3 regions of the Pimelobacter sp. 30-1 genome follow, and region 3 is predicted to be linked to each of the others. Evidence: riboswitches for the same ligand, from Rfam matches in the RefSeq annotation. Region 3 holds a riboswitch; each other region holds the start of a gene.
What was found. A riboswitch is a leader RNA that binds a small molecule or an ion and turns the genes downstream of it on or off. The one in region 3 is predicted to bind cobalamin.
Positions count from the first base shown of each region.

Region 1: linked by a shared signal. The riboswitch ahead of CCO04_RS25615 (nitrite reductase) and the one ahead of CCO04_RS05115 (ABC transporter substrate-binding protein) in region 3 are both predicted to bind cobalamin.
Region 2: linked by a shared signal. The riboswitch ahead of CCO04_RS10685 (ribonucleoside-diphosphate reductase subunit alpha) and the one ahead of CCO04_RS05115 (ABC transporter substrate-binding protein) in region 3 are both predicted to bind cobalamin.

Region 1 is NZ_NHTS01000013.1:82,593-92,006, forward strand. It holds gene CCO04_RS25590 (RNB domain-containing ribonuclease) at 1-841, opposite strand, end outside; gene yaaA (peroxide stress protein YaaA) at 866-1,645, shown strand; gene CCO04_RS25600 (bifunctional RNase H/acid phosphatase) at 1,655-2,836, opposite strand; gene CCO04_RS25605 (zinc ribbon domain-containing protein) at 2,836-3,579, opposite strand; gene CCO04_RS25610 (Nif3-like dinuclear metal center hexameric protein) at 3,576-4,697, opposite strand; cobalamin riboswitch at 4,737-4,909, shown strand; gene CCO04_RS25615 (nitrite reductase) at 4,966-5,802, shown strand; gene CCO04_RS25620 (precorrin-8X methylmutase) at 5,799-6,464, shown strand; gene cobJ (precorrin-3B C(17)-methyltransferase) at 6,470-8,023, shown strand; gene cbiE (precorrin-6y C5,15-methyltransferase (decarboxylating) subunit CbiE) at 8,011-9,216, shown strand; gene CCO04_RS25635 (cobalt-precorrin-4/precorrin-4 C(11)-methyltransferase) at 9,213-9,414, shown strand, end outside.
Region 2 is NZ_NHTS01000004.1:183,643-193,056, reverse strand. It holds gene CCO04_RS10695 (iron chelate uptake ABC transporter family permease subunit) at 1-148, opposite strand, end outside; gene CCO04_RS10690 (ABC transporter substrate-binding protein) at 148-1,152, opposite strand; cobalamin riboswitch at 1,207-1,416, opposite strand; cobalamin riboswitch at 1,516-1,734, shown strand; gene CCO04_RS10685 (ribonucleoside-diphosphate reductase subunit alpha) at 1,851-4,217, shown strand; gene CCO04_RS10680 (ribonucleotide-diphosphate reductase subunit beta) at 4,214-5,245, shown strand; gene CCO04_RS10675 (hypothetical protein) at 5,200-5,604, opposite strand; gene CCO04_RS10670 (glyoxalase/bleomycin resistance/extradiol dioxygenase family protein) at 5,653-6,030, opposite strand; gene CCO04_RS10665 (TetR/AcrR family transcriptional regulator C-terminal domain-containing protein) at 6,135-6,866, shown strand; gene CCO04_RS10660 (HAMP domain-containing sensor histidine kinase) at 6,857-8,311, opposite strand; gene CCO04_RS10655 (response regulator transcription factor) at 8,308-8,994, opposite strand; gene CCO04_RS10650 (DedA family protein) at 8,994-9,414, opposite strand, start outside.
Region 3 is NZ_NHTS01000002.1:133,700-143,113, forward strand. It holds gene CCO04_RS05085 (FAD-binding oxidoreductase) at 87-1,427, shown strand; gene CCO04_RS05090 (cupin domain-containing protein) at 1,443-1,796, shown strand; gene CCO04_RS05095 (helicase) at 2,260-3,981, opposite strand; gene CCO04_RS05100 (dihydrofolate reductase family protein) at 3,991-4,554, opposite strand; gene CCO04_RS05105 (alpha/beta hydrolase) at 4,586-5,431, opposite strand; gene CCO04_RS05110 (helix-turn-helix transcriptional regulator) at 5,498-6,226, opposite strand; cobalamin riboswitch at 6,306-6,501, shown strand; gene CCO04_RS05115 (ABC transporter substrate-binding protein) at 6,569-7,597, shown strand; gene CCO04_RS05120 (methyltransferase domain-containing protein) at 7,594-8,361, shown strand; gene CCO04_RS05125 (iron ABC transporter permease) at 8,358-9,377, shown strand; gene CCO04_RS05130 (ABC transporter ATP-binding protein) at 9,374-9,414, shown strand, end outside.

The sequences.
Region 1 (9,414 bases), on a different contig from region 3:
GGCGCAGGCGGGCGACGTCGCGCGGGTCGGGCGGCGGGAGCGTGCGCAGGATGCCGACCTTGGCGCCGATCATCAGGCCGGCCGCGGCCATCCCGGTGAGCAGCGAGATCTGGGCGTTCCACTGCTCGACCGGGAGCTGCTCGCGGAACACCAGCCGCAGGGCTCCGTCGGCCTCGTCGATCTCCTGCTCGGGCAGCGGCAGCGAGATGCCGCCGCGCTCGGTCTCCTGCTTCAGGCGCAGCTCGCCGACCTCGCGGAGCAGGGTGAGCACCTCGCCCGCGGTGCCGTCGGCGAGGGCCCGGTCCGCGTCGACGTAGGACCAGCGCGCCGTCGAGCGCACCCGGGCCCGCTCGACGCGGACCTCGCCCAGCGTGCCCGCGGCGTCGAGGTCGAGCGACCACAGCAGCGCCGGGCGGACCTGGTCGGGCAGCAGCGACGCCGCGCCCTCGGAGAGCTCGGCGGGGTGGAGCGGGATGCGGGTGCCGGCGCCGTAGAGCGTCTCGCCGCGGCGGTGGGCCTCGACGTCGACCGGGTCGCCCGCGTGGACGAACGCGGCGACGTCGGCGATCGCGTAGTGCACCCGGAAGCCGCCGCCGTCCGCGGCGCGCTCGATGTGCAGCGCCTGGTCGAGGTCCATCGAGCCCGCCGGGTCGATGGTGATGAACGGCAGGTCGGTGCGGTCGAGCTCGGGCGGGACGGCGCTCGCGGCGGCCCGCTCGGCCGCGGCGGTGACCTCGGCCGGGAACTCCCCGGGCAGGTCCAGCTCCTTGGCGATCGCCTCGAGCCCCTGCTGGAGCTCCGGCGAGCCTGCCTTGACCCGGACCACGACGTTGCTCGGCATGCTGGTGACCCTATCCTTGCGGCCGTGCTGATCCTGCTGCCGCCGAGTGAGGGCAAGTCCGTTCCGAAGCGTGGGGCGGCGCTCGACCTGGCCGGTCTCTCCCTCCCCGAGCTGACCGATGCCCGCCGCCGGGTGCTCGACGCGCTGGTGACGCTGTGCCGCGACGACGCCACCAAGGCGGCCGAGGTGCTCGGCCTGTCCGCGGGCCAGCTCGACCTCGTCGACCGCAACGCCGACCTGCCGGACGCACCGACCGCGCGGGCCGACCGGATCTACACCGGCGTCCTGTACGACGCCCTCGACGTCGCGACGCTGTCGGCCGCGGCCAAGCGCCGTACGGCGACGCGGGTAGCGGTGGCCTCCAGCCTGTTCGGGATGGTGCGCTTCGGCGACCGGATCCCGTCGTACCGGCTCTCGGGGGACGCCTCGCTCCCCCACCTCGGCCCGGTCGCCGCGACCTGGCGCGAGGCACTGCCGCCGGTGATGACCGCGGCCCTCGGCCGCGGGCTGCTGGTCGACCTGCGCTCGGGGATGTACGCCAACTTCTGGAAGCCCGGCCCCGAGCTCGCCCCGCGGGTGGCGACGGTGCGCGTGCTGCACGAGCACCAGGGCACCCGCAAGGTGGTCAGCCACTTCAACAAGGCGACCAAGGGCCGGATCGTCCGTGCCCTGCTCGAGGACGGCGCCGACCCGCGCACGCCTGCGGCGCTCGCCGAGGTGCTGGAGCGGCTGGGGTGGGTCGTCGAGGTGGGCGCGCCGGGCAAGAACGGCACGCAGCTCGACGTCGTCGTCAGCGAGCTCTGAGCCCGGGCCTCACCAGCGGCCGGTGTCGCGCAGCGTCCGGCGTCCGGGCGCGAGCGCGTTGAAGAACCGCATCGAGCCCTTCTGCTCGCCCGTGCGCGGGTCCGGGTAGAACGCCAGCACCGACACGGCGGCCGGGGCGAGCTCCATCCGGAAGAGCGTCTCGAGCGGGGCGTCGAGGGCGTGCGCGACGAGGGTCTTGATGGGCGTCACGTGGCTGACCAGGACGACGGTGCGCCCGGCGTGCTCGGTGAGCACCCGGTCGAGCCCGGCCAGGACGCGCTCGCGGACGGCGACGAACGACTCGCCGCCCGGCGGCGGGGAGGCCATGTCGGCGAACCACGCCTCGAGGCGGTCCTTGTCGCGCTCGGCGACCTCGGTGAAGGTGAGGCCGTCCCACTCGCCGAACTCCATCTCGGCGAAGCCGGGCTCCTCGGCGACGGGCAGGCCGAGGACGGCGCCGATGATGTCGGCCGTCTCGCGGGTACGGCGTACGGGCGAGGCCACGACGACGTCGATGCTGTCGCGCAGCTCGGTGAGCCAGGCCGCGACCTCGGCGGCCTGGGCGCGGCCCTCGTCGGACAGCGACGGGTTGTCGCCGCCGAGGCCGCCGGAGAAGCGGCGGCCGGTGGTGTGCGGGGTGACGCCGTGGCGGACCAGGACGATGGTGGTCGGCTGGCCGGGGCCGGTCGCCGGGGAGGACGCCTCCTCGGCGGCGGACTCGGGCTCGTCGGGGATGCCGTCGCCGGGGACGCTGGCGCCGCCGGCCACGGTGACGCCCTCGCGGACGCCGTCGAGCGCCTCGTTGGCGAGCCGGTCGGCGTGGGCGTTGTCGGCCCGCGGCACCCAGGTGTACGTCGTCCCGGCGGGCGCGATCGCCGCCGCCTCGGCCGCGAGCGCGCGCATGTCGGCGTGCTTGATCTTCCAGCGCCCGGACATCTGCTCGACGACGAGCTTGGAGTCCATCCGCACCTCGACGCGCGCACCCGGCGCGTGGTCCACGGCGAGGTGCAGCCCGGCGACGAGGCCGGAGTACTCGGCGACGTTGTTGGTCGCGACGCCGAGCGTGCGGGCGTCCTCGGCGATGACCGCTCCGGTGGCGGCGTCGCGGAGCACCGCGCCGTAGGCGGCGGGACCGGGGTTGCCGCGCGACCCGCCGTCGGCCTCGACGACGACCGCGGCGGGGCTCGGCACTAGATGCCGCTCTCGGGGGTGCGGACCAGGATCCGCTGGCACTCCTCGTGGCGCAGCACGACGTCGGCCGGGGTCGCCCGGATCTCGGCGATCTCGCCGGCGTCGAGGGTGAGCTGGCAGCCGCCGCACTGGCGGGCCTGGAGCGCGCCGACGCCGACGCCGCCCTTGCTGGCGCGGAGCTTCTCGTAGAGGGCGACGAGGTCGGCCGGGATCTCGGCCACGATCGCGGCCCGGCCGGCGGCGACGGAGGCGCTCTCGGCGTCGATCGTCGCGCCCTTCTCGTCGCGGGAGGTGGTGAGCACGCCGAGGCGGCTGTCGAGGTCCTCGATCGCGGAGGTCAGCTCGGCGAGCCCGGACTGGGCCTCCTCGAGCTGCTCCATGACCTCGAGCTCCTCGTCCTCGAGCGTGGAGATCCGCCGCTCCAGGGACGCGAGCTCGTGCTGCATGCGCTCGAGGTCCTTGGGGTTGGTGATGGCGCCGGAGTCCATCCGGTCGCGGTCACGCGTGCGCCGCGCCTTGACCTGCTCGACGTCCGCGTCGGCCTTGGCCTGCGCCGAGGCGAGGTCGTCGACGACGATCCGCTGGTCGCGCAGCCGCCCGTCGACGTCGGCGCGCTTGCCGAGGAGGTCCTTGATCTCCGCGGCCTCCACGGGGTTGCTGCGCTGGTGGCGCAGCTGGTCGACCTGGGAGTCGAGCGCCTGCAGGTCGAGCAGGCGGAGCTGGGCTGCGGGATCGGCGTTCACAGGTGCATTGTCCAGGGATCCGTGACGGCCGCGCTCACCCGGGTCTCCACAGCGTCACCGAGGGCCTCGCGGAGGCGTTCGGCGAGCACCGGGAGCCAGGTCCACTCCGCGGCCCAGTGGGCCACGTCGACCAGCGCCGGGCCGCCCTTCTCGACGAACTCGGCGGCCGGGTGGTGGCGCAGGTCGCTGGTGACGTAGACGTCGACACCGAGGCCCGCCACGCGGTCGAGCAGGAAGTCGCCCGCGCCCCCGCACACCGCGACCCGCTTGACCGGGCGGTCCGGGTCGCCGGCGACGCGGACGCCGCCGTGGGTCTCGGGCAGCGCCTTCTTGACCACCTCGGCGAACTCGCCCAGCGTGGTCGGCGGCACCACGCCGACGCGACCGGTGCCGGTCTCGGCCAGGGCCGGGTCGGCGAGCTCGACGACGTCGTACGCCGGCTCCTCGTAGGGGTGTGCGGCGAGCATCGCGCGGACCACGGCCGGGCGCAGGTCGCGGGCCAGGACCACCTCGATGCGGACCTCGGCGACGGTCTCGAGCTCGCCGACGGTGCCGATCATCGGGTTGGCGCCGTCGAGCGGGCGGAAGCGGCCCTCGCCGGGAGCGCTGGTGAAGGAGGCGAAGTCGTAGTCGCCGATGCGCCCCGCGCCGGCCTCGGCGATCGCGGCCCGGACCGGCGCCGCGGCGTCGGCGGGGACGAAGACGGTGAGCTTGTCGAGCGGCTGCTCGCGCGCGGGGAGGATCGGGCGCAGGTCGGTCAGCCCCAGCGCCACGGCGAGCGCCTCGGAGACCCCGCCGAGCGCCTGGTCGGCGTTGGTGTGGGCGGTCAGCAGCGCGCAGTCGGCCTTGACCAGGGTGTGCAGGGTGCGCCCCTTGGGCGTGGTGGCGGCGACGCCGTGCACGCCCTTGAGGAACAGCGGGTGGTGCACGATCACGAGGTCGGCCTTCCACTCCGCGGCCTCGGCGGCGACGGCGGGCGCCGGGTCGACCGCCAGCAGGATCTTCTTGACCGGCTGGGCAGGGTCGCCGGTGACGAGCCCGACGGCGTCCCAGCTGTCGGCCGTGGCGGGTGGGTACCAGCCGTGGACCAGGGCGACGACGTCCTCGAGGGAAGGCATGCCGGTCAGGCTACCGAGGACGGGCGACAGAACCGGATTGCTAGAGTGACCGCTGCCAGTCGACGGGAACCCGGTGAGAGTCCGGGACTGACGCGCAGCGGTGTGGGTGACGGACGGAGCACGACGTCACTGGATCTCCTCGGGGATCTGGGAAGACGCTCCGGGCCGGGTGATCCCGAGTCCGAAGACCTGCTGGCCCTTGCGGCACAACCGCCGTGAGGTCGATGGGGGCGATCGCGAGGAGCCCCGGCCTCGAAGGACTCCACCCATGGCGCGCAGCCGTCCGGACCGGTGCCCCGGCATCGTGCACCCGTGGCCGGCCGACGACGGCGGCCTGGTCCGGATCCGGGTGCCCGGCGGTCAGGTCCGGCTCAGCGCGCTGCGCGCGCTCGCCGCCGTCGCCGACCAGTACGGCGACGGGCGGGTCCGGCTCACCGGCCGGGCCAACCTGCAGGTGCGCGCCATGCCCCTCGGCGCCGACGGCACGCTGGCCGAGCCGGCGCTCGCCGCGCTGGAGGCGACCGGCCTGCTGCCCTCGCGCGCGCACGACCGGGTCCGCAACGTCCTGGTCTCCCCCCAGACCGGGCTCACCGGGGGCCGCGCCGACCTGCGCCCGGTGCTCGCCGCGCTCGACGCGCTCCTGCTCGGCGACCCCGCGCTGGCCGCCCTGCCCGGACGCTTCCTGCTCACCCTGGACGACGGCCGCGGCGACCTCGCCGACCGGCACAAGGACCTCGGCCTGGTCGCGCTCGACGCCGAGCGGGCCCAGCTCCGCATCGGCGAGGCGTACGGCGACGTGGTCGCCCTGGCCGACGCCCCCGCGGCCCTCGCCGCGCTCGCGCACCGCTTCCTGGCCGCGCGCGGCACCGGACCCGACGCGGCCTGGCACGTCGACGAGCTGGCCGGGCCGCTCGTCGTACCGGCGGGGGTGGCGGCGGGCGCCGACGTCGCGACCGGCCCTCTCCGCTTCGGCCCGGTCCCCGGCGGCGAGCACGTCGCCGTCGGCGACGACGGGCTGACCCTCTCGACCATCGCCGGCTGGACCGCCGGCACCGTCGTCGTCACCCCGTGGCACGGCGTGCTGATCCCCGAGGAGAACTCATGACCGACCTGACCGCTCCGCCTCGTCGGTACGACTACATCGCCGACGGTCCGGCGATCTACGTCGACTCCTTCGCGACCATCCGCCGCGAGTCCGCGCTCGACCGGGTGCCCGCCGAGGCCGAGAAGGTCGCCGTGCGGATGATCCACGGCAGCGGCCAGACCGACCTGGTCGACGACCTCGTCATCCACCCGGGCCTGGTCGCCGCGGCGCGCGGCGCCCTGTCCGCCGGCGCACCGATCCTGTGCGACGCGCGGATGGTCGCCATGGGCATCACCGCCGGCCGCCTGCCGGCCGACAACCCGGTGCACTGCTTCCTCACCGACGAGCGGGTGCCCGAGCTGGCCCGGCGCTGGTCCACGACCCGCACCGCGGCCGCCGTGTCGCTGTGGGAGCCCCTGCTCGACGGCGCGGTCGTCGCGATCGGCAACGCCCCCACCGCGCTCTTCCACCTGCTGGAGATGATCCTCGACGGCGGACCGCGTCCGGCCGCGATCGTCGGCTGCCCGGTCGGCTTCATCGGCGCCGCGGAGTCCAAGGACGCGCTCGCGGCCTTCGCCGGCGAGCACGGCATCGACATCCCCTTCGTCACCGTGCGCGGGCGCCGCGGCGGCTCGGCGATGGCCTCGTCGGCGGTCAACGCGCTGGCCCAGGAGGAGGAGTGAGCACCGTGCCCGGCCGCTTCCTCGTCGTCGGGATCGGCCCCGGCGACCCCGAGCTCATCACCCGCAAGGCCGAGCGGCTGATCGGCGCCGCGCCCGTCATCGCGTTCCACGCGGGCGTCCGCAAGGAGTCCCACGCCCGCCGGATCGCGGCCGAGCTCATCCCCGCCACGGCGGTCGAGGAGGAGCTGCGCTACCCGGTCACCACCGGCGCGACCGACCACCCCGGCGGGTACGTCGGCGCGCTCGCCGACTTCTACGACGAGTGCGAGGCCCGGCTGGCCGCGCACCTCGACGCGGGCCGCGACGTCGTCCTGCTGGCCGAGGGCGACCCGCTGTTCTACGGCTCGTCGATGTACCTGGTCGACCGCTTCCGCGACCGCTTCGACGTCGAGGTGGTGCCGGGCGTCCCGGCGTTCGCCGCCGCGACCGCGACCGTCCCGGCGCCGCTGGTGCGCCAGAACGACGTCCTCACCGTGCTGCCCGGCACCCTCCCCGAGGCCGAGCTGGCCCGCCGCCTCGCGGACACCGACGGCGCGGTGATCATGAAGCTCGGGCGGACCTTCCCTGCCGTCCGATCGGCCCTCGCCCAGGCCGGCCGCCTGGAGGGCGCGCTCTACGTCGAGCGCGCCTCGCAGCCCGAGGAGCGCTGGCTGCCGGTCGCCGACGTCGACGCCGACGCGGTGCCGTACTTCTCGCTGATCGTCGTGCCCGGCGACTCGGCGGGCCCCGCATCCGCTGAGCGGATGCGCGAGCATGCGGTTTGGTCCCAAACCGCAGGTTCTGACCCCGAAAACATGCGGTTTGGGACCAAACCGCAGAGCGCGGAACTGCTGGTGGTCGGGCTCGGCCCCGGCCCGGACGGGTGGCTGACCCCCGAGGCGAGCGCCGCGCTGGCCGAGGTCGACCACGTGGTCGGCTACGCGCCGTACGTCCACCGGGTGCCGCAGCGCGAGGGACTCCAGCGCCACGCCTCGGGCAACACCGTCGAGGTGGACCGGGCCCGGTTCGCGCTCGACCTGGCCCTGCGCGGGGAGCGTGTCGCGGTCGTGTCCGGCGGCGACGCGGGCGTCTTCGGCATGGCGGCCGCCGTCTTCGAGGCCGCCGCCGATCCCGAGCACCCCGAGCACGCGGGCGTCCCGGTGCGGGTGCTGCCGGGCGTGAGCGCGGTCCAGGCCGTCGCCGCGCGGGCCGGTGCACCGATCGGCGCGGACTTCGCGGTGGTGAGCCTGTCCGACCGGCTCAAGCCGTGGCCCGTCGTCGAGCGCCGGCTGCGCGCGATCGCCGAGGCCGACCTGGTGCTCGGCATCTACAACCCGGCCTCGCGCTCGCGGCGCGAGCAGGTCGTCGAGACCCAGAAGATCCTGCTGGAGCACCGCTCCTCCGACACCGTGGTCGTCGTCGGCCGGGACGTCGGCCGGGCCGAGGAGTCGCTGACCGTGACCACGCTCGGGGCGCTCGACACCGACAGCATCGACATGAAGTGCCTGCTCATCATCGGCGCCTCCAGCACGCGCGTGGAGCCGAACGGCACGGTCTGGACGCCGCGATGGGTGGACTGACGCCCACGATCACCGTCGTCGGCATCGGCGCCGACGGTCACCTGAACCCCGAGGCCCGCGCCCTCGTGGGCAGTGCCGAGGTGCTGCTCGGCGGCGAGCGGCACCTGGCGCTCGTGCCCGCCGTCCCCGGTCAGGTACGCCGCCCGTGGCCCCGGCCGCTGGCCGCCCTGCCGGACGTCCTGCGCGAGCACGCCGGGCGCACCGTCGTCGCCCTCGCCTCGGGCGACCCGCTCGTGTCGGGGATCGGGACCACACTGATCCGGATGCTCGGCGCGGAGGCCGTCGCCGTCGTCCCCGCCGTCTCGTCGGTCTCGCTCGCCCGCGCCCGGATGGGCTGGTCGGCCGAGGAGTCCGCCGTCGTCACGCTGGTCGGCCGCGACACCGACGCGCTGCGCCGCGAGCTCGCGCCCGGACGCCGGCTGCTGGTGCTGTCGTCCGACGAGAGCACCCCCGCGGCGGTCGCCGCGATCCTGGACGAGACGGGCTTCGCCGCCACCGCGATCCACGTCCTCGGTGACCTCGGCAGCGCCGACGAGACGCACACCCGGTACCCCGGTCCCGGCACGGTGGTCCCGCGGCTGCACGTCCTGGCGCTGGAGGTGGCGGGCGCCGGACCCGCGTCCTGGACGCCGGGCCTGCCCGACGACGCCTTCGAGCACGACGGCCAGCTCACCAAGCGCGACGTGCGCGCGAGCGCGCTGTCCCGGCTGGCCCCGGTTCCCGGGGCGCTCCTGTGGGACGTCGGCGCGGGCGCCGGGTCGGTCGGCATCGAGTGGCTGCGCGCGCACCCGCTCACCGCGGCCGTCGCGGTCGAGGCCGACCCCGAGCGCGCGGCCCGGGTCGGCCGCAACGCCGCCACGCTGGGCGTCCCGCGCCTGGAGGTCGTCACCGGTCGCGCCCCCGACGCACTGGCCGGTCTCCCCCGGCCCGACGCGGTCTTCGTCGGCGGCGGCGCCACGGCCCCCGGCCTGCTCGACCTGTGCCGCGACGCCCTCGCCCCCGGCGGACGGCTCGTCGCGCACGGCGTGACGCTGGAGACCGAGCGCCTCCTCGTCGACGCCTTCCACACCCACGGCGGCGAGCTGACCCGGCTCGCGGTCGAGCACGTCACCCCCCTGGGCGGACGGTTCACCGGCTGGACGCCGGCCCGCGCCGTCGTCCAGTGGACCTGGACCAAGGAGCCGCAGCCGTGACCGTGCACTTCGTGGGCGCCGGACCCGGCGCCGCGGACCTCATCACGCTGCGGGCCGCGGCGCTGCTGGGCGCCGCCGACGTCGTCCTCTACCCCGGCACCTACCTCGACGCCGAGGTGCTCGCGCACTGCCGCCCCGACGCGCGGCGCGTGGACACCCAGGAGCTCGACCTGGACCGGATCACCGCCACGATGGTCG
Region 2 (9,414 bases), on a different contig from region 3:
CCACGTCGCCGGCGGGCACGTGCACCGAGCCGATCCCCACCGCCACCACGACGGTGGCGACGAGGGCGACGGTGAGCGCGGCGCCCGCGACGAGGCCCGTTCCCGACCGGGTGCGCGCCGGCCGGGACGGCCGGGCCGCCTGCAGCATCAGCCCAGCGGGGGCAGGTCGGCGAGCTGGGCGCCGACGGAGACGGCTCCGTCGGCCAGCCGCACGCCGGGCGTGGACTCCGAGAACGGGATCACGACGTACCGCTTCGCCTTGACCGCGCGCAGGTTCTTGAGCACCGGGTCCTTCTCGAGCATCGCGATCTTGTCGTCGGCCGTGGACCAGCTCGCGTCGGCCAGCACGATCACGTCGGGGTCGGTCTTGACGACCCGCTCCCAGCTCACGTCGGCCCAGCCGCCCTCGACGTCGCCGAAGACGTTGGTCGCGCCCACGGCGTCGAGGATCAGCTGCGGGCCGCCCTCGCCGGCACCGGCGAACGCGGTCTTGTCGCCGGAGTCGAACCAGAAGACGTCCAGGCCCTCGCCCGGCTTGTCCGCGGCGAGGGTGTCGAGCTGGCCCTGCTGCTCCTTCTCCAGCGCGTCGGCGCGCTCGGGGACGCCGAAGACGTCGGCGACGACCTCGATCTCGTCCCACACCGAGTCGAACGAGACATCGGCGCTGGGCTTGTTCTCGCCGCAGCCGAAGAGCGAGAGGAACGAGCCGATGCCGAGCTTGGTCAGCTCGTCCTGGGCGCCGGCGTTGTCGGCGTCGAAGGCGCTGGCGTACGACGCGTAGACGAAGTCCGGCTTCGCGGCGAGCAGGGTCTCGTTGTCGGGGTACTCCTTGGCGAGCACCTTCACCTCGTCGTACGCCGGCTGCCACTTCTGCGGCACCGCGTCGTCGAGGTACGCCGTGCCGGCCATCCGGTCGGACAGGTCGAGCGCGAGCATGACCTCGGTCGCGCCCTGGTTCATGGTCACCGCGCGCTCGGGCGGCGCGGTGATGGTCGAGGTGAAGCCGCAGCTGCTGGCCTCCACCGGGAAGCCGGCGGTGGTGGCAGGGCCCTTGTCCTCGGCCTCGGGAGCGCCGGCGCACCCGGCGAGGAGGAGCGGCACGGCGGCCAGGGCAGGCAGGAAGCGGGTACGACGGGACGACGTCACGGTCACTCTTTTCGGGTCCGAGGCTCTTGCGCGAAGCCTGTGGTGCGGGTGTGTCGCGGACCCTCGAGATCCACGGCCAGCAGGTCTTCGGACTCGGGATCGACCGGACGGAGCGCCTTCCCGGAGTCGGTCAGCCGAGTGTCTGCTGCCCGCCACCAGTGGCGTGTTGCCCCGCCCGTCACCCTCACCGCTGCGCGTCAGTCCCGGACTCTCACCGGGTTCCCTGACTCACGTTGCATCGTGAGCACGACTGGCGATGCGGACGCTAGCACGCGCCGCCCGGGCGCTCTTGGTGGGATATCTCACCTCCGGGGCACCCGACACGCCGACACCAGATCTAGGTCCCACGGATCTGAGCAACCCCTACATATGGTGGTTCTCGTAGCTGGTTCCTCGCCCCACCCAGGGGCGCGGAGGCAAGAGGGAACCCGGTGGAAGTCCGGGACTGCCCCGCAGCGGTGAGTGGGAACGACCGCCGTCACACAAGCACTGGGTCGCGACGTGCGACCTGGGAAGCGACGGCCAGTAGGACTCCTTTCGAGGAGACGCCCGCGAGTCCGAAGACCTGCCAGCGCACCGCACCCGCCGGGTGCGGTGGTCCGAGGCCTCGTGGGAAGGCCGACGGCTGAGCAGGCGCCTGCCGACGACGGGGCGCCTCCCCTGCTGTCGTCCCCTCGCGAGCCAGACTCCGAGGGGAGAAGCCAGTGACCGTCACCGAGTCACCCACCCGCACCACCATGACGGTGCGCAAGCGCAACGGCGAGACCGAGAGCGTCGACGTCACCAAGATCGTCCGCGCCGTCGACCGGGTCAGTGCCGACCTGCCCGACGTCGACCCGATGCGGGTCGCCACGCGCACCATCAGCGGCCTGTACGACGGCGCGACCACCGCCGAGCTCGACCGGCTCTCGATCCAGACCGCGGCCGAGCTGATCGGCGAGGAGCCGGCGTACTCGCGGCTGGCGGCCCGGCTGCTCGCCGGGTACGTCGACAAGGAAGTCCGCAACCAGGGCGTGGCCTCGTTCAGCCAGTCCGTCGCGCTGGGCCACGCCGAGGGCGTGATCGGCGACGAGACCGCCGCCTTCGTCAAGGACAACGCCCGCAAGCTCGACTTCGCGATCGACGAGGACGCCGACCGCCGCTTCGAGTACTTCGGCCTGCGCACGGTCTACGACCGCTACCTGCTGCGGCACCCGACGACCCGGCTGGTGCTGGAGACGCCGCAGTACTTCCTGCTGCGCGTGGCCTGCGGCCTGTCCCGCACCCCGCAGGAGGCGATCGGCTTCTACCGGCTGATGTCGAGCCTGGCCTACCTGCCGAGCAGCCCGACGCTCTTCAACTCCGGCACCCGGCACACCCAGATGTCGTCGTGCTACCTCGTCGACAGCCCGCGCGACGAGCTCGACTCGATCTACGCGCGCTACCTCCAGGTCGCCCAGCTCTCGAAGTTCGCCGGCGGGATCGGCATCGGCTTCTCCCGGGTCCGCTCGCGCGGCGCGCTGATCCGCGGCACCAACGGCCAGTCCAACGGGATCGTGCCGTTCCTGCGCACGCTGGACGCCTCGGTCGCCGCGGTCAACCAGGGCGGGCGCCGCAAGGGCGCGGCATGCGTCTACCTGGAGCCGTGGCACCCCGACGTCGAGGAGTTCCTCGAGCTGCGCGACAACACCGGCGAGGACGCCCGGCGGACCCACAACCTCAACCTGGCGCACTGGATCCCCGACGAGTTCATGCGCCGGGTCGAGGCCGACGAGACGTGGTCGCTCATCGACCCGAACGAGGCGCCGGAGCTGCCGGACCTGTGGGGCACCGCGTTCGACGAGGCCTACCGCCGGATCGAGGCCGAGGGCCGGTACGTGCGCCAGGTCAAGGCCCGCGACCTCTACGCCAAGATGATGCGCACCCTCGCCCAGACCGGCAACGGCTGGATGACCTTCAAGGACGCCGCCAACCGGTTCTGCAACCAGACCACCGACACCCCGGGGCCGCGGCAGCCGGTCGTGCACCTGTCGAACCTGTGCACCGAGATCATCGAGGTCTCCTCCGACGGCGAGACCGCCGTGTGCAACCTCGGCTCGGTCAACCTCGGCCAGCACCTCGCCGACGGCGACCTCGACTGGGACAAGCTCCGCGCGACCGTGCGCACCGCGGTGCCCTTCCTGGACCGGGTCATCGACATCAACTACTACCCGAGCCCCGAGGCGGCGGCGTCCAACCCGCGCTGGCGTCCGGTCGGCTTGGGCCTGATGGGGCTGCAGGACGTCTTCTTCGCGCTCGGCCTGCCCTTCGACTCCCCGGAGGCCCGCGCGCTGTCGACCCGGATCTCCGAGGAGATCTACCTGACCGCGCTCGAGGTCTCCTGCGAGCTCGCCGCCGTGCACGGCGCGCACCCGGCGTACGACGCCACCCGGGCCGCCCGTGGCGACCTGCACCCCGACCTGTGGGGCGCCACCGTCACCCAGCCCGAGCGCTGGGCCGCCCTCAAGGAGCGCGTCGCCGAGCACGGCCTGCGCAACTCGCTGCTCATCGCGATCGCGCCGACGGCGACGATCGCCTCGATCGCCGGCTGCTACGAGTGCATCGAGCCGCAGGTCTCCAACCTGTTCAAGCGCGAGACGCTGTCGGGGGAGTTCCTCCAGGTGAACTCCGCGCTCGTCCGCGAGCTCAAGGCGCGCGGCCTGTGGACCGCCGAGGTCCGCGAGGAGATCAAGCGCGCCGAGGGCTCGATCCAGGGGATCGCGGCGATCCCGGCCGACGTACGGCTGCTCTACCGCACCGCCTGGGAGCTCCCGCAGAAGGCGCTCGTCGAGATGGCCGCCGAGCGGCAGGGCTTCATCGACCAGTCGCAGTCGCTCAACCTCTTCATGGCCGCACCGACGATCGGCAAGCTGTCGTCGATGTACGCCTTCGCCTGGAAGAGCGGGCTGAAGACGACGTACTACCTGCGCTCGCGACCCGCCTCGCGCATCCAGCAGGCGACCGTCGCCGTGCTGCCCACCCCCACGACCGCCGACGAGGAAGCGATCGCCTGCTCCCTCGAGAACCCCGAGAGCTGCGAGGCCTGCCAGTGACCGCCACCGACCACACCGCCACCACCACCCGGATGCTGCTCGACCCGGGGATGAACCTCACCCTGCGGCCGATGCGCTACCCGCACTTCTACGAGCGCTACCGCGACGCCATCAAGAACACCTGGACCGTCGAGGAGGTCGACCTCCACTCCGACCTCAAGGACCTGAGCCGGCTCACCGACGCCGAGCGGCACCTGGTCTCGCGGTTGGTGGCCTTCTTCGCGACCGGCGACACGATCGTGGCGAACAACCTGGTGCTCAACCTCTACCAGCACATCAACTCCCCGGAGGGGCGGCTCTACCTGAGCCGGCAGCTCTTCGAGGAGGCCGTGCACGTGCAGTTCTACCTGACCCTGCTCGACACCTACGTGCCCGACGAGACCGAGCGGCACGAGGCGTTCGCGGCGGTCGACAACATCCCGTCGATCAAGCACAAGGCGGACTTCTGCTTCAAGTGGATCGACAAGGTCTTCGAGCTCGACCAGCTCGAGACCCGTGAGCACCGGCGGGCGTTCTTGCTCAACCTGATCTGCTTCGCGGCGGTGATCGAGGGGCTCTTCTTCTACGGGGCCTTCGCCTACGTGTACTTCCTGCGCTCGCGCGGGCTGCTCAACGGCCTCGCCTCGGGGACCAACTGGGTGTTCCGCGACGAGTCGATGCACATGGCGTTCGCGTTCGACGTCGTCGACACGGTGCGCGAGGAGGAGCCGGAGCTCTTCGACGACGAGATGGCCGCCGAGATCCGGCAGATGCTCATCGAGGGCGTGGACGCCGAGGCGCAGTTCGCGGACGACCTGCTCGGCCAGGGGGTGGCCGGGCTGTCGACCGCCGACATGCGCGCCTACCTGGAGCACGTCGCCGACCGGCGGATGCAGCGGCTGGGCCTGGAGCCGATCTACGGATCGGCCAACCCGCTGGCGTTCATGGAGCTGCAGGACGTGCAGGAGCTGTCGAACTTCTTCGAGCGCCGGGTCTCGGCCTATCAGGTCGGGGTGACCGGGTCCGTGGGGTTCGACGAGGACTTCTGAGGGCCGGAGCCCAGGCCGAGCGTGATCGCGCCGACGACGAGCGCGATCACGCCGAGGAAGAGGATGCCGACCCCGGCGAGCGGGATGTCGGCGCCGTCGGCCGGGAGGCTGTGGAGATACATCTCCGCGCCGGCGACCGCGAGGCCGCCGACCGCGGTGACCACGGCGGGCGCCGTACCGACCCGGCGGCTGAGGTGGCCGGCGACGAGGAGGCCCGTCAGGGCCAGGGCGAGCAGCCCGGTGGCGGCGATCGCGACGCCGTCCCCGCCCCGGGGAAGGGCGAGGACGACGCCGAAGAGGGCGATGATCGCGACGGCGAGGAGCCGGGCGGCGAGGATCAGGGGGGTGGGGGGACGCATGGGTCCACCGTGCCCCCCCTGGTCAACCCTCCGGCACCGTACGGATACTCAGGACACCCACTCCACGAGCTGCCAGACGATCCCGTTGTCGTCGGAGAACTGGCAGAACCGCTCGCCCCACGGCTCGGTCTCTGGCGGGGTGACCACGGTGGCGCCCGCCGCGGAGATCCGCTCGAACTCGGCGTCGAGCCCGTCGACGACGAACGCGAGGAGCGTGCCCTGACCGGCGTCCCCGGCGATCCGGGCAGGCTTGAACGACGCCAGCCCGGTGCGCAGGAAGATCACGTTGAGGCCGGCGCTCGGGTGGCCGAGCGAGATGAAGCCGTCGGCGGACATCTCCTCGGTGAAGCCGAGGTGGGCCGCGAACCGGGCGGAGGCCGCCGGGTCGGGGACGTTGAGGGAGATCGCGCTGCTGGTGATCTTCATGAGGAGTCCTCTCGTTAAACTATGTACGGCGTACATCGTGCGGTGTACGGAGTGAGAACGCCTACGATGGCCGGGAGGTTCCCGAGTTCCGGAGGAAGTTGCTGATGCCGCGCGAGCTGATCGACCTGCTGTGGCGCGACCACCCCGGCGCTCCGCCCGCGGGACGCCGCGGACCCAAGGCCCGGGTGAGCACGTCCGAGGTGGTCGACGCGGCGATCGCCCTCGCCGACGCGGACGCCGAGGGCCTGGCCGCGGTCACCGTGCGCACCCTCGCGGCGGAGCTGGGCCTGTCGACGATGTCGGTCTACACCCACGTCAACAGCCGCGACGACCTGCTGGTGATGATGGCCGACACCGTGCACGCGCGGATGCCGCTGCCCGCCTACGGCCGGACCGGCTGGCGCACCCGCGTGCGCCGGGTGGCCGAGGCCAACCACGCCCTCCTCGTCCGGCACCCCTGGCTGCTCGACGTCACCGACCAGCGCACCGCCCTCGGGCCGGGCACCATCGCGAAGTACGACCACGAGCTCGCCGCCCTGACCCCGCTGGGCCTCGACGACGTGGCCTGCGACGCGGCCCTGACCTTCGTGCTCGACCTGGTCCGCGGCGCCGCCCGGTCGGCCCGGCCCGACCCGCGCGCGGGCGAGCTGGCCGCGCACTGGCCCGCGTGGGGCGCCCGGCTGGCGACGTACGTCGGGGAGGACTTCGCGCTCGCCCAGCGGGTCGGCGCGGCGGCGGGCGCCGCGATGGGCGATGTCGCCGATCCGGCCGCGGCGTGGGAGTTCGCGCTGGAGCGGGCGCTCGACGGGCTGGCCGTGCTGGCCGGTCAGGCCTGAGCGGGGCCTGCGGGCAGCAGCACCGTCACGGTCAGCTCCGGACCGTGGTCGCAGTCGGGAGTGCCGGGCGCGGGGGAGGGATGGTGCCGCCCGTCGTGGCACAGCCGCAGCTCGCCGCCGGCCCGCTCGACCAGGGCGGCCACGAGCGCGAGTCCGAGGCCGGCGCCCGGCCGGGTCCGCGCCTCCGCGGCCCGGGTGAAGCGCTGGGTGGCGGTGGCGAGTAGGTCGGGCGCCATCCCCGGCCCGGCGTCGGCGACCCGGAGCCGGGCCCACCCCGGCGCCGGCCGGTCGACGGTGACCTGGACGGGCGCAGCGCCGTGGTGGAGCGCGTTGTCGAGGAGGTTGCCGAGGATCCGCTCGGCCTCGACGTCGGCCAGCGCGACGGGGACCGTGGTGGCGAGCTGGTCGAGCACGATGTCCCCGGCCCGGCCGGGGTCGGCCAGCCGGCGTTGGCTGACCATCCGGGCCGCGACGGCGGCGAGGTCGCTGTGCTCGGTCTCGCGCGGAGCGCTCGTCGCCGCGGTGCTGCCCAGCGTGAGGAGCTGGTCGGCGAGCCGGGCCAGCCGGGCGACGTCGATCTCGAGCTCGTTCAGGACGTGCTCGTGCTCGTCGGGCGTACGCCGCCGGCGACGGGCGAGCTGGATCCGCCCGGCGAGCAGCGTGATCGGCGTCCGCAGCTCGTGGCTGGCCTCGTTGACGAAGTGCCGCTCCCGGTCGAGCGCCCGCTCCAGCGCGGCCAGCATGTCGTTGAACGTGTGCCCGAGCCGGGTCACCTCGTCGTCGCGCCCCGGCGGTACGTCGAGGCGCAGGTCTGTCGCGCCGGCCGCGATCGCCGCCGCCTGCTGGCGGTAGCGCTCGACGGGCCGCAGCGCCGCCCGGGCCAGCCGGTCACCCACGAACGCCGTGATGAGCAGCGTCCCGATGCCGGCGACGACGAGCTGGAGCAGCAGCTCGCGCAGCGCCTCGTCGCGGTGGTCGCGGCGGACCGCCACCAACAGGTGGTACGACGGCGTGGTCGGCGTCCCGGTGACCTGGACCCGGTAGGGCTCGCGCGCCGCCTCGGGCAGGATGTCGAAGTCGCCGACGTTGAAGGTGCGGGTCTGCGTGCCGGCCTCGGCGAGCTGGCTGCGCGACAGCATCGGGGTGGTGCCCGCGGGTCCACCGCGGTCGAGCAGGAGGCCGTCGCCGTCGACGACCTGCCAGGCGACGCCGGTCGCCGCGGCGGCGTCCCGGTTGGTCACCTCGCCGGTCGCAGCGACCAGCGGCGTGAGCGTGGACGCGGCCTGCTCGAGCTCGGCGTCGAGGTTGCGGTCGAGGGCGTAGTCGACGCGCCAGTAGACGAGCGCGCCCGCGGCGAGCAGCACCACGAAGGTCGCCGCCGAGAAGCCCGCGACCAGCCGGACGCGCAGCGGGAGCCGGGAGAGCCGGGCGCGGACCGGGGTCATCCGGCCGCCGGGGTGGGGTCGAGCCGGTAGCCGACCCCGCGCAGGGTGGTGATCGTCTGGGTGTCGAACGGCCGGTCGATCTTGGCCCGGATCGCGGCCAGGTGGACGTCGATGACATTGCTGCGCAGGTCGGTCTCGCCGTCCCACACCTCGTCGAGGATGGTCAGCCGGGTGACGACCTGACCGGCCCGTGAGGCCATCAGGTAGAGGATGTCGAACTCCCGCGCGGACAGCGTGATCTCCTGGCCGCGCCGGACGACGCGACGCGCGACCGGGTCGACGACGAGGTCGCCGACCTGGACGGGCGCGGCGCCGGTCACGCTGTTGCGGCGGTAGAGCGCACGCAGCCGGGCGAGCAGCTCGTCGAGGTCGAACGGCTTCGGCAGGTAGTCGTCGGCACCCGCGTCGAGCCCCTCGATCCGGTCCCGGACGTCGCCGCGCGCGGTGAGCATGAGGATCGGCGTGGTCAGGCCGAGGCTCCGCAGCTGGCGCGCGACGCTGACCCCGTCGCGGCCGGGGAGCATCCAGTCGAGCAGCGCGACGTCGTACCCGGTGTCGGTGAGGAGCCGGTCGTAGGCCGAGCGCCCGTCGTGCACGACGTCGACCTGCCAGCCGGCCTCGGCCAGCGACTCGGCGAGGAGGTCCGCGAGCCGGGTGTCGTCCTCGGCGACCAGTGCCCGCATCACAGCCCCACGGTAGTGCGCCGCCGCCGCAGGTGGCGGACCACGAGCACGAGGACGACCGCGCCGGTGGCGGCGAGTCCCGCGACGGTGACCAGGTGCTGGGCGTGCTGCCAGCTCGCGCCCGCGAGGTAGCCGGCCGCGACCATGAGGCTGCCCCACAGCAGGGCGCCGAGGACGTTGAAGAGCGCGAAGCGGCGGTACGGCATCCGGCCCATCCCGGCCAGGCCCGGGACCAGCACCCGCAGGGCGACGGTGAACCGGCCGAGCAGGACGGTCCAGCCACCGCGCCGGGCCAGCGCGTGCTCGGCGCGGTCGAGGTGCTCGGCACGGACGAAGCGGCCCAGGGTGCCGTCGAGGATCCGCCGACCCCACCGCCGGCCGACGACATAGCCGACGGCGTCGCCGGCGACCGCGCCCGTG
Region 3 (9,414 bases):
GCCGATCGCTTTCCCCAGTCCACGGGATGCCCACCGCCGCCGTGCCGAGGAACGTGGGGGACCGGGGAGGCAGTCTGGAGGTCGGCATGACGACGTGGTGCGGGCCAGGCGAGCCCGGGTACGACGAGCAGCGTGCGCTGTTCAACGCGATGATCGACAAGCGGCCGCGGGTGATCGCGGCCTGCACCGGCCCCGCTGACGTCAAGGAGGCGCTCGACCGCGCCGCCCGGGACGGCCTCGCGGTCGCCGTACGCTCGGGCGGGCACTCGGTGGCCGGGCAGTCCAGCAATGACGACGGTCTGGTGGTCGACGTACGGCCGATCAAGGGCGTGGAGATCGACGTGGCGGCCCGGCGGGCGCGGGTCGGCGGCGGCTGCACGTGGGCCGAGTTCGATGCCGCGGCCCAGGAGCACGGGCTGGCGACGACCGGTGGTCGGGTGTCGACGACCGGGGTGGCGGGACTGACGCTCGGGGGCGGCTCCGGTTGGCTGGAGCGCCAGCACGGGCTCAGCTGCGACAACCTGGTGGCGGTCGAGCTGGTCACCGCCGACGGCCGCGAGGTGCGCGCCGACGAGCACCAGCACCAGGACCTGCTCTGGGCGAGCAAGGGCGGCGGCGGCAACTTCGGCGTCGTCACGGCCCTGGAGTTCCGGCTGCACCCGGTCGGCCCGATGATCATCGGCGGGCTGATGGCCTGGCCGCTCGCCCGTGGTGCCGAGGTGGCGCTGGCCTTCCGGGACTGGGCGGACGATGCTCCTGACGAGCTCGGCTCGGGCCTGGTCGTCCTCAGTGGTCCGCCCGAGGACTTCATCCCGCCGCACCTGCAGGGCCAACCGCTGATCGGGGTCGCGGTCTGCTGGAACGGCGACCACGCCACGGGCCAGGAGCTCGTCCAGGTCATGCGCGACCTGTCGCCGGAGGTCGACCTGGTCGGCCCGATGCCGTACGCCCAGCTGCAGTCGATGATCGACGACCCGCCGGGCTTCCGGCAGTACTGGAGTGCCGACTACCACGACGACTTCCCGGACGCCGCCCTCGACGTCTTCCTCGACGCCGGCGCCCGCCGTCCCTCGCCGATCACCCAGCACCTCCTCCTCCCGTGGGGCGGCGCCGTCGCCCGCATCGACGCGGACTCCACCCCGCTCAGCCAGCGCTCCGCCCGCTGGGTCAGCCATCCCTTCGCGACCTGGGACGACGCCGCGGACGACGCCGCCAACATCGCCTGGGTCCGCGACTACCGCCGCGCCAACGCGCCCTTCACCACCGGCGGCGTCTACCTCAACTTCATCGGCGACGAGGGCGACGAGCGCATCAAGGCGGCCTTCGGCCCGGACAAGTACGAGCGCCTGACCTGGATCAAGGCCGAGTACGACCCGGACAACGTCTTCGCCGGCAACCAGAACATCCGCCCCCGCGCCACCGTCTGAGCAGAGGAGAGGCTCATGTCCGACAAGCAGAACATCGACACCCCGCACGAGCGCCGCGCCTTCCAGGACCACGGCCACATGGACGTCGTGACCCTCGGCGCCTTCACCCTCGGCCGCGGCACCTTCGAGCCCGGCTGGCGCTGGTCGAACGACGTCAAGCCGATCGCCGGCACCGACTCCTGCCAGGTCCATCACACCGGTATCTGCGTCTCCGGGAGGATGACGATCAAGCCGGACGACGGCGCCGAGCTCGACATCGGGCCGGGCGACGTCATCGACCTCGATCCGGGCCACGACGCCTGGACGGTCGGCGACGAGGCCTGCGTCATCCTCGACACCGGCGTGGCGGCGTACGCGAAGCCGGGGTGAGGCTGGTCCATCAGTCCCACCAGACCGTCGGGTCGCGCCACCAGGAGCCGAAGCCGCTGGCCACGACGGCCCGGTGGGACAGGATGCGCTCGTCCTGCTGGGCGACCGCTCGGCGCAGGAACCGCCGTTGCGTCCGAGGGGTGACTGCAGGAGCCGCTCGATCTGCTCGCGGACCGTTGCCGGGTCCGGGCAGCACCCGTCGATCCAGCAGGAGGTCTCGGCGGGCCGAGCAGCCCACGCCGCGGGTCGCCGCGAGACGCGCTGCCAGGCGGACAGCCAGGAAAGCGTCTCGCCGGGCCAGAGGCCGCGCTCGCACTCCCACCTGCGGAGCGCGGCGGCGACGTCCGCCGGAAGCGGGTACGGGGCCTGCGCTCGGCCGCGGGAGTCGTAGGTTGCCGTCCGGCGGACGGCGCCGGGGCTACGCCGCGGCATCTCCGATCTGGGGAGTCGTCATCCGGCGATGCTACTGCGATTCCTCGGTCAGCGTCGCGGCCGGGAGCCACGCCGCCCCGAGGAGCTCGGCGACGTCGGTGAGCCCGGTGGTGTCGCTGCCCACCGTGTCGGACGCCGCCGCGATCCGCTCCACCATGACCTTGCCGACCTGCTCCTCGACGGTGCCCTCGGCGTACGCGATGTGCCACGGCGAGACCTGGTGGTCGCGGTGGGTGCGGCCGGTCACCTGGCGTCCCGCGATGCCCGAGAACCGGGCCTGGTGGAAGACACCGACCCGCGGCTCGGTGCTCGCCTGGCGGCCGTCGGCGAGGGTCTCGCCCGCGTGCAGGCTGATCGACGCGACGGTGGTGAACACGCAGACCTTCGCCGCGCCGGTCTGGAACCGCAGGCGCTCGGCCTCGGCGTCGAACCGGCCGCGGCCGTAGATGCTGGCGACCTCGATGCCGGCGTCGCGCAGCCGGTCGGCGATCGGGTCGGCGGCGGTCGCGACGAACTCGACGGAGCACGCGACCTGGCGCTCGGCCTGGACCTGCTGGGCGATCCAGTCCACCGTCGAGTCGACGCGGATCAGACCGGCCTTCTGGCGGAACCGCAGCAGCGCCGCGCGGCCCTTGGCGACATTGCGGCCGCGCCGGGCGACGTCCATCTCGCGGCAGAACTCGCCCCACTCCGCCTCGTACGCCGCCCGCTCCGCCGGGGTCAGCGCCACCGGCATGCCCGAGATCGGCACCGGACCCCACGGTGCCGCGCGGTGCAGCATCGCCGGCGGCCGTTCCCCGTCGAGCCAGCCGCGCACCAGCTTGAGGTCCGCGGCCCGGCGGGTCGGGTCGGTGGTCCACGTCGCGCCGTAGCGGCCCTGGTCCACCCCGACGCCGTGGCGCTCCAGCGCCGCGGCGAACGTGGCGCCGGGCTGGGTGGCTGTCGTCCACTCCTTCATCGACTCGCCGAGCGCCTGCGCGTACGCCGGGGCGAGGTAGGGGAGCTCGAGCGGCGTGTGCCCGGGCGTCGCGGTCGTCGCGATGACGAACGGCGCCTTGTCGTGCGGCTTGCCGTGCCCCGAGATCCGCGCCCAGAGCTTCCACCGCTTCGTCGTCGTCCGTCGCAGCGCGTGGGCCTCGTCCGCGATGATCACGTCCCAGGTGTGGTCCTTGACCTTCTCCAGGCGGTCCCAGGTGATCACGACCCACTCGAGACCGTCGCCACCGAGCGCCGTGATCGTGCGGCACCAGTGGCCGATCGTGATCGCGGCGGGCCGGTCGGCCACGACGAGCACCCGCCGCGCGCCGCGCAGGTCGCCGACCGCCACCGCCCCGAGGACGGCCGAGATCGTCTTGCCCACGCCGGGCTCGTCGGCCAGCAGGAACAGCCGCCCACCTGCCTCGGCGCGCGCCGCGATCGCGTCGGCGGCCTCGAACTGGATCCGCCGCGGCTCCAGCGCCTCGGTCGGCTCGGGGTCAGGGGTGCGGTGGTCGGGGTTGAGGTTGTTCTCGATGAAGCGGCCCAGCGTGTAGGGGCCGGGCGCGTAGGGCTCCAGGTGCGCGGGGAGTGCGCGGCCGACGTACAGGTGGGTCTTGACGGCGGAGTGCCAGGTGGCGCCGTCGACCTGCGTCCCGTAGGGGACGTCGAGCACCCACAGCCGCTCGCCCGGGCCGACGAACGGCAGGGGCCGCGTCTCGCCCTTCCGCGGGGACGCACGACGCCGGCGCGTGCTGGAACGACGGGAGCTGGCCACCCCCGGACGCTATCGGGGGCGTGCCCGGTAGCGCAGGGCGACCGCCCCCGACCGGAACCCGTGCCGGTCGACGAGCCCGAGCTCGACGCGTTCGCGCAGGCCGGCCATCAGCGTCGGCCCGTGCCCCGCGAGGACCGGCTGGACGACGAAGACGTACTCGTCGATCAGCCCCAGGTCCGCCAGCGCCAGGGGGAGCGTCACGCCGCCCACGAACACGCCGGCGCCGGGCTCGTCCTTGAGCCGGCGTACGGCCTGCTCGAGGTCGCCCCGGACCAGCTCGGCGTTCCAGTCGACGCTGCTCAGCGTGCTCGACACGACGTGCTTCGGCGCCCGGTCGATCGCCTCGGCGAACGGGGTCTCCGACGCGCCCATCCAGTCGGGCCACACGCCGCTCTCGGGCCGGCGCCACGCGGCCTCCATCATCGTGTAGGTCACCCGGCCGAACAGCAGCGTGTCGGCCCGCTCCATCTCGTCGGTCCAGAAGCGCATCGACTCCTCGTCGGGCGGGATCCCGGCCTCGTGGTGGCAGCAGCCGTCGAGGGTCACGTTGATCGCGTACCGCAGTGGTCTCATGGGGCAATTGGACTCCTGCCGGCGCTGCTTCTCATCGCTCGGCGAGCGTCTGGTCGATCCAGGCGACGACCTCGGCGAGGACGTCGGGCCCCTCGCGCTCGTCCTCCAGCCCGTGGAAGCCGCCCGGCCAGGTCCGCAGCGTCGCGGACGGCACGAGGCCGGCCACCTCGCGGCTGGCGGCGATCGGGTTGATCAGGTCGGCGTCCCCGTGCACCACGAGCAGCGGTACGGCGACCCGCGCCGCCGCCGTCGGCACCCGCTCCATCTGCGCCAGGACGTCGATCGCGAAGCGCGCGGTCGCCCGCCCGTGGACCAGGGGGTCGGCGTACCGCTCGGCGACGACATCGGGATCCCGGTTGATCCGCTCGAACCGCAGCCCGTTGCGCACCGTCAGGCCCGGAAGAGCACGCCCGAGCGTCCGGACCACCGCCACCTTGAGCCGCTGCCTCCGCAGCTCCGAGTCGAACGCGGGTCCGGTCACGACCACCGCGGCCAGGTCCGCCGCCGGCCGGTCCGCGGCGTAGAGGAAGGCGTAGAGCCCGCCCAGGCTGTGGCCGTAGAGCACGACGGGCGCGCCGCCGGTCCGCTCCCGCTCGCGCGCGACGAGGTGGTCGACGGCCCGTGCTGTCGGGGGATAGCGGACGTCGCCGCGACGCCCCTCGGAGCGCCCGAAGCCCTCGTGGTCGAGGGCGAGCACCGCGAACCCGGCGTGGGTGAGGAGGCGGGCGGTGCCGTCGTACCGGGCGGCGTGCTCGCCGAGGCCGTGCAGGACGACGACGCTGGCGCGCGGTGGTCCGCTCGGCGTCCAGCGGACGGTGGCGAGCCGGGGCCCGTCGTCGTCGAGCGTGAAGGAGTCGAAGGTAGGGAAGTCGGTCACGAGCAGGTCCTCTCGGGTCGCCCCGAGCCTCGCCGCTCCGCGCGGGTCCACGATTGGACGAACCTGCTAGCTCGCCACGATCTCCCAGCGGATCGCGCCGAACGCGGTCGGCGGACCCCCGAACGTCCGGTGGCAGGTGCGCGTCAGGTGCGAGCTGTCGGTGAAGCCGGCCAGGTGCGCCGCCTCGGTGAGCGAGCGCCCCTCGGCGACCGCCGCGGTCGCCCGCAGCAGCCGGAGCCAGCGGACGTACGCCCGGAAGGTGATGCCGAGGTCGTCGGCGAAGAGGTGGGACAGCCGGCTCTCGGACAGGTGGACGGCCGCGGCGACGTCCCGGAGCCGGACCGGCCGCTGGTCCAGGTCGTCGCGGAGCACGGCGAGGGCGGCGGCCACGCCCGGGTGACGCGACTGCGGTTCCAGCCCTCCCGGGACCTGGAGGCGCCCGTCCGCCCACGCGCGGTGCCCGTTCGTCAGACGCTGCCCGGCACGGTGCCACGCGCCCGCATCGCCCGGATCGTCGACCAGCCCGGCCAGCTCGGCGCCCAGCGCCGACGCGGGCTCGACGTGCGCCACCACGCCCCACGCCCCGTCGGCGTGGAACGCGTGCGTCTGGTCGGCCGGGACGATCGCCGCGTCCGTACGCCGCTCCCGGCCGTCGCCGTCCTCGATCACGAACGAGCCCTGGTGGGCGATCGCCACCTGGACGGAGTGGTGCGCGTGCCGCGGCAGGCTGCCCAGGGGGCCCTCGATCTCGAGCAGGCCGGGACGCAGGCGGCCGTCACCGGACCACTGGGGCATCGGCACTCCTCGAGCTGCGGGCGGCGCGGTCAGTGTGCCACGGGCCGCTCGGCTCAGGGGACGCTCCGGGGTGGCCGATGAGCGCTGCTACGCTGCCGGTGCCAGTCAAGCCACCACGGCCAGGGAATCCGGTGCGAATCCGGAGCTGACGCGCAGCGGTGAGGGTGACGGGCGGAGCAGCACCTCGTGCAGCCACTGGACCGAGCATGGTCCGGGAAGGCGTTCCGCCTGCTTGATCCCGAGTCCGAAGACCTGCTGGCTTCCGCGGGCCGTCCTGATCCGCGCGAACCCGATGGACAGGCCCCGCGACCCGGGTCTGCGGATGACGATGGTGAGCACCCCATGTTCCGTCCCACCCCTCTTCGCCCTGCCGCGCTCCTCAGCGGCGTCCTGCTGCTGGGCGCGCTGACCGCCTGCGGGGACGCCGATGCCCGCACCGATGCGGGCTCCGACCCGAGCACCGCCGGCGGCTACCCCGTCGCGCTCGCCAACTGCGGCGTCGACGTCGAGGTCACCCGGCCGATCGAGCGCGCGGTCGCGGTCAACCAGCCCGCGCTCGAGCTGCTGCTCGCGCTCGGCCTGGGCGACCGGATGACCGGCTACGCGATCAGCGACGACAGCGTGCTCCCCGAGCTCGAGGAGGAGCGCGCCAAGGTGAAGCCCTTCGCCGCCGAGTTCCCGTCGTTCGAGTCGGTGCTCGACCGGGACCCGGACTTCCTCTACACGACCTTCGACTACACGTTCACCGACGAGGGGATCGCCGACCGCGAGCGGTTCACCGGGCTCGGCGTGCCGACGTACCAGTCGCCGAGCGAGTGCGCCGGCCAGGAGGCCGAGGTCAAGAAGGCGCTCACCCTCCAGGACCAGTACGACGAGATCACCGACGTGGCGCGGCTCTTCGGCGTCGAGGACAAGGGCGCGGCGCTCGTCGCCGACCTCCAGGACCGGGCCGCGGCGGCCAAGCCCGCGGACGGGGCCGACGAGGTCACCCTCGCCTGGTGGTACGCCGCGACCAAGTCGCCGTACATCGCCGGGTGCTGCGGGGCGCCGGGCCTGATGACCCGCGCGGTCGGCGCGACCAACGCCTTCGAGGAGTCCGACCAGTACTGGCCCGAGATCGGCTGGGAGAGCATCCTCGACAAGGACCCGACCGTGCTCGTGCTGGCCGACCTCGGCCGCGGGGGCGACGGCGACAGCGCGAGGGCCAAGATCGCCTTCCTCGAGTCCGACCCGGTCGCGAGCCGGCTGACCGCCGTCAAGGAGAAGCGCTACATCATCCTCGACGGCACCACCATGGACCCGTCGATCCGCAACGTCGACGGCATCGAGCAGCTGGCCGCGGGCCTGCGGAAGCTGGGGCTGGCGTCGTGAGCAACCTCGATCTCCTGAAGCGCTGGGACGACCAGCAGGCCGCCTACATCGCCGACCGCGAGGGCCGGTTCGGCGCGATGCTCGACGTCCTGGACCTCCAGTCGGGCGGTGCGCCTGCGGTCGTCGTGGACCTCGCCTGCGGGCCGGGCTCGCTGTCCTTCCGGGTGCTGGAGCGGTTCCCCGAGGTCCGCGTGGTCGGCGTCGACCACGACCCGTCGCTGCTCGCGCTGGCCCGTGAGGCCGCCGCGGAGCACCCCGGTGGCGACCGCGTGCTCTTCGTCGACGACGACCTGACCTCCGCCGGCTGGACCGACCGGGTCCGGGCCCACGCGGGCGACGCCCCCGTGGCCGGCGTGGTCTCGACGACGGCGCTGCACTGGCTCGCGCCGGGCGAGCTGGTCGACGCCTACCGCGGCGCACGCTCGCTGCTCGCCGACGGTGGCGTCTTCCTCGACGGCGACCACTTCCGGTACGACGACCGGCAGCCCCGGCTGCGGACCTGGGCCGCTGCGCACGACCGTCGTACCCAGGAGGCGGCGTTCGCCGCCGGCGCCGAGCCGTGGGACACCTGGTGGACCGAGCTCGCCGCGCGTCCGGGCTACGCCGAGCTGACCGCCGAGCGGGACCGGCGCTTCGCCGACCGGCCGGCGCCCGAGCCGAGCGAGGTCGGCTTCCGCCTGGCCGCACTGGCCCAGGCGGGCTTCGCCGAGCACGGGACGGTGTGGCAGCTCTTCGACGACTTCGTCGTCTACGGGGTGGCTTGACCTCCCTGCCGCGGCTGACCGGGACCCTCGTCGCCGGCACCGCCCTGGTGCTCCTGTCGCTGGCGACGGCGATCACGATCGGGCCGGCCGACCTGTCGGTCCCGGACGTCGTCGCCGTGGTCCGCGAGCACCTCGGCGGGCCGCCCGCGGACCTCTCCCCGCTCCGCGCGGCGATCGTGTGGGAGCTGCGCCTGCCGCGCAGCATCCTCGCGGCCGCGTGCGGTGCGGGACTGGCGGTGTGCGGCGCGGTGCTGCAGTCGCTGCTGCGCAACCCGCTCGCCGATCCCTTCGTGCTGGGCATCTCGTCGGGCGCCTCGACCGGAGCCGTCGCGGTCGCCGTGCTGGGGATCGGCGCCGGCACCGTCGGCCTGACCGGCGGCGCCTTCGTCGGCGCCCTCGTCTCGTTCGCGCTCGTCGCGCTGCTCGCCTGGGCGGCCGGGTCCGGCCCGGACAAGCTGATCCTGGCCGGCGTGGCCGGCACCCAGCTGTTCTCGGCGCTGACGTCGTTCATCGTGCTCACCTCCGCCGACCCGGAGCAGACCCGCGGCGTCCTCGTCTGGCTGCTCGGCTCGCTCGGCGGCGCCCGCTGGTCGGACGCCGCGCTGGTCGTCGTCGTGGTCTCCCTGGGCACCCTGGTCTGCCTGGTGATGGCGCGCTCGCTCGACGCGTTCGCGTTCGGTGCCGACGCCGCCGGCACCCTGGGCGTCTCGGTCCGCCAGGCCCGCGCCGTGCTGCTGGTGACGACGGCGGCGATGACCGCGGTCGCCGTCGCCTCCGCCGGTGCGATCGGCTTCGTCGGCCTCGTGCTGCCCCACGCGGCCCGCGCCGTCGTCGGTCCGCGGCACCGCGCACTGCTCCCCGTCACGGCACTGGTCGGCGCCGTCTTCCTGGTCTGGGCCGACACGATCGCCCGGGTCGTCGTCGAGCCGCAGGAGCTGCCGGTCGGGGTGATCACCGCGCTCGTCGGCGTCCCGGCGTTCGCGCTGATCCTGCGCCGCCGCGGGAGGCGCGCATGAGTCTCCGCGCCCGCGAGGTCACCTGGCGCCAGGGTGG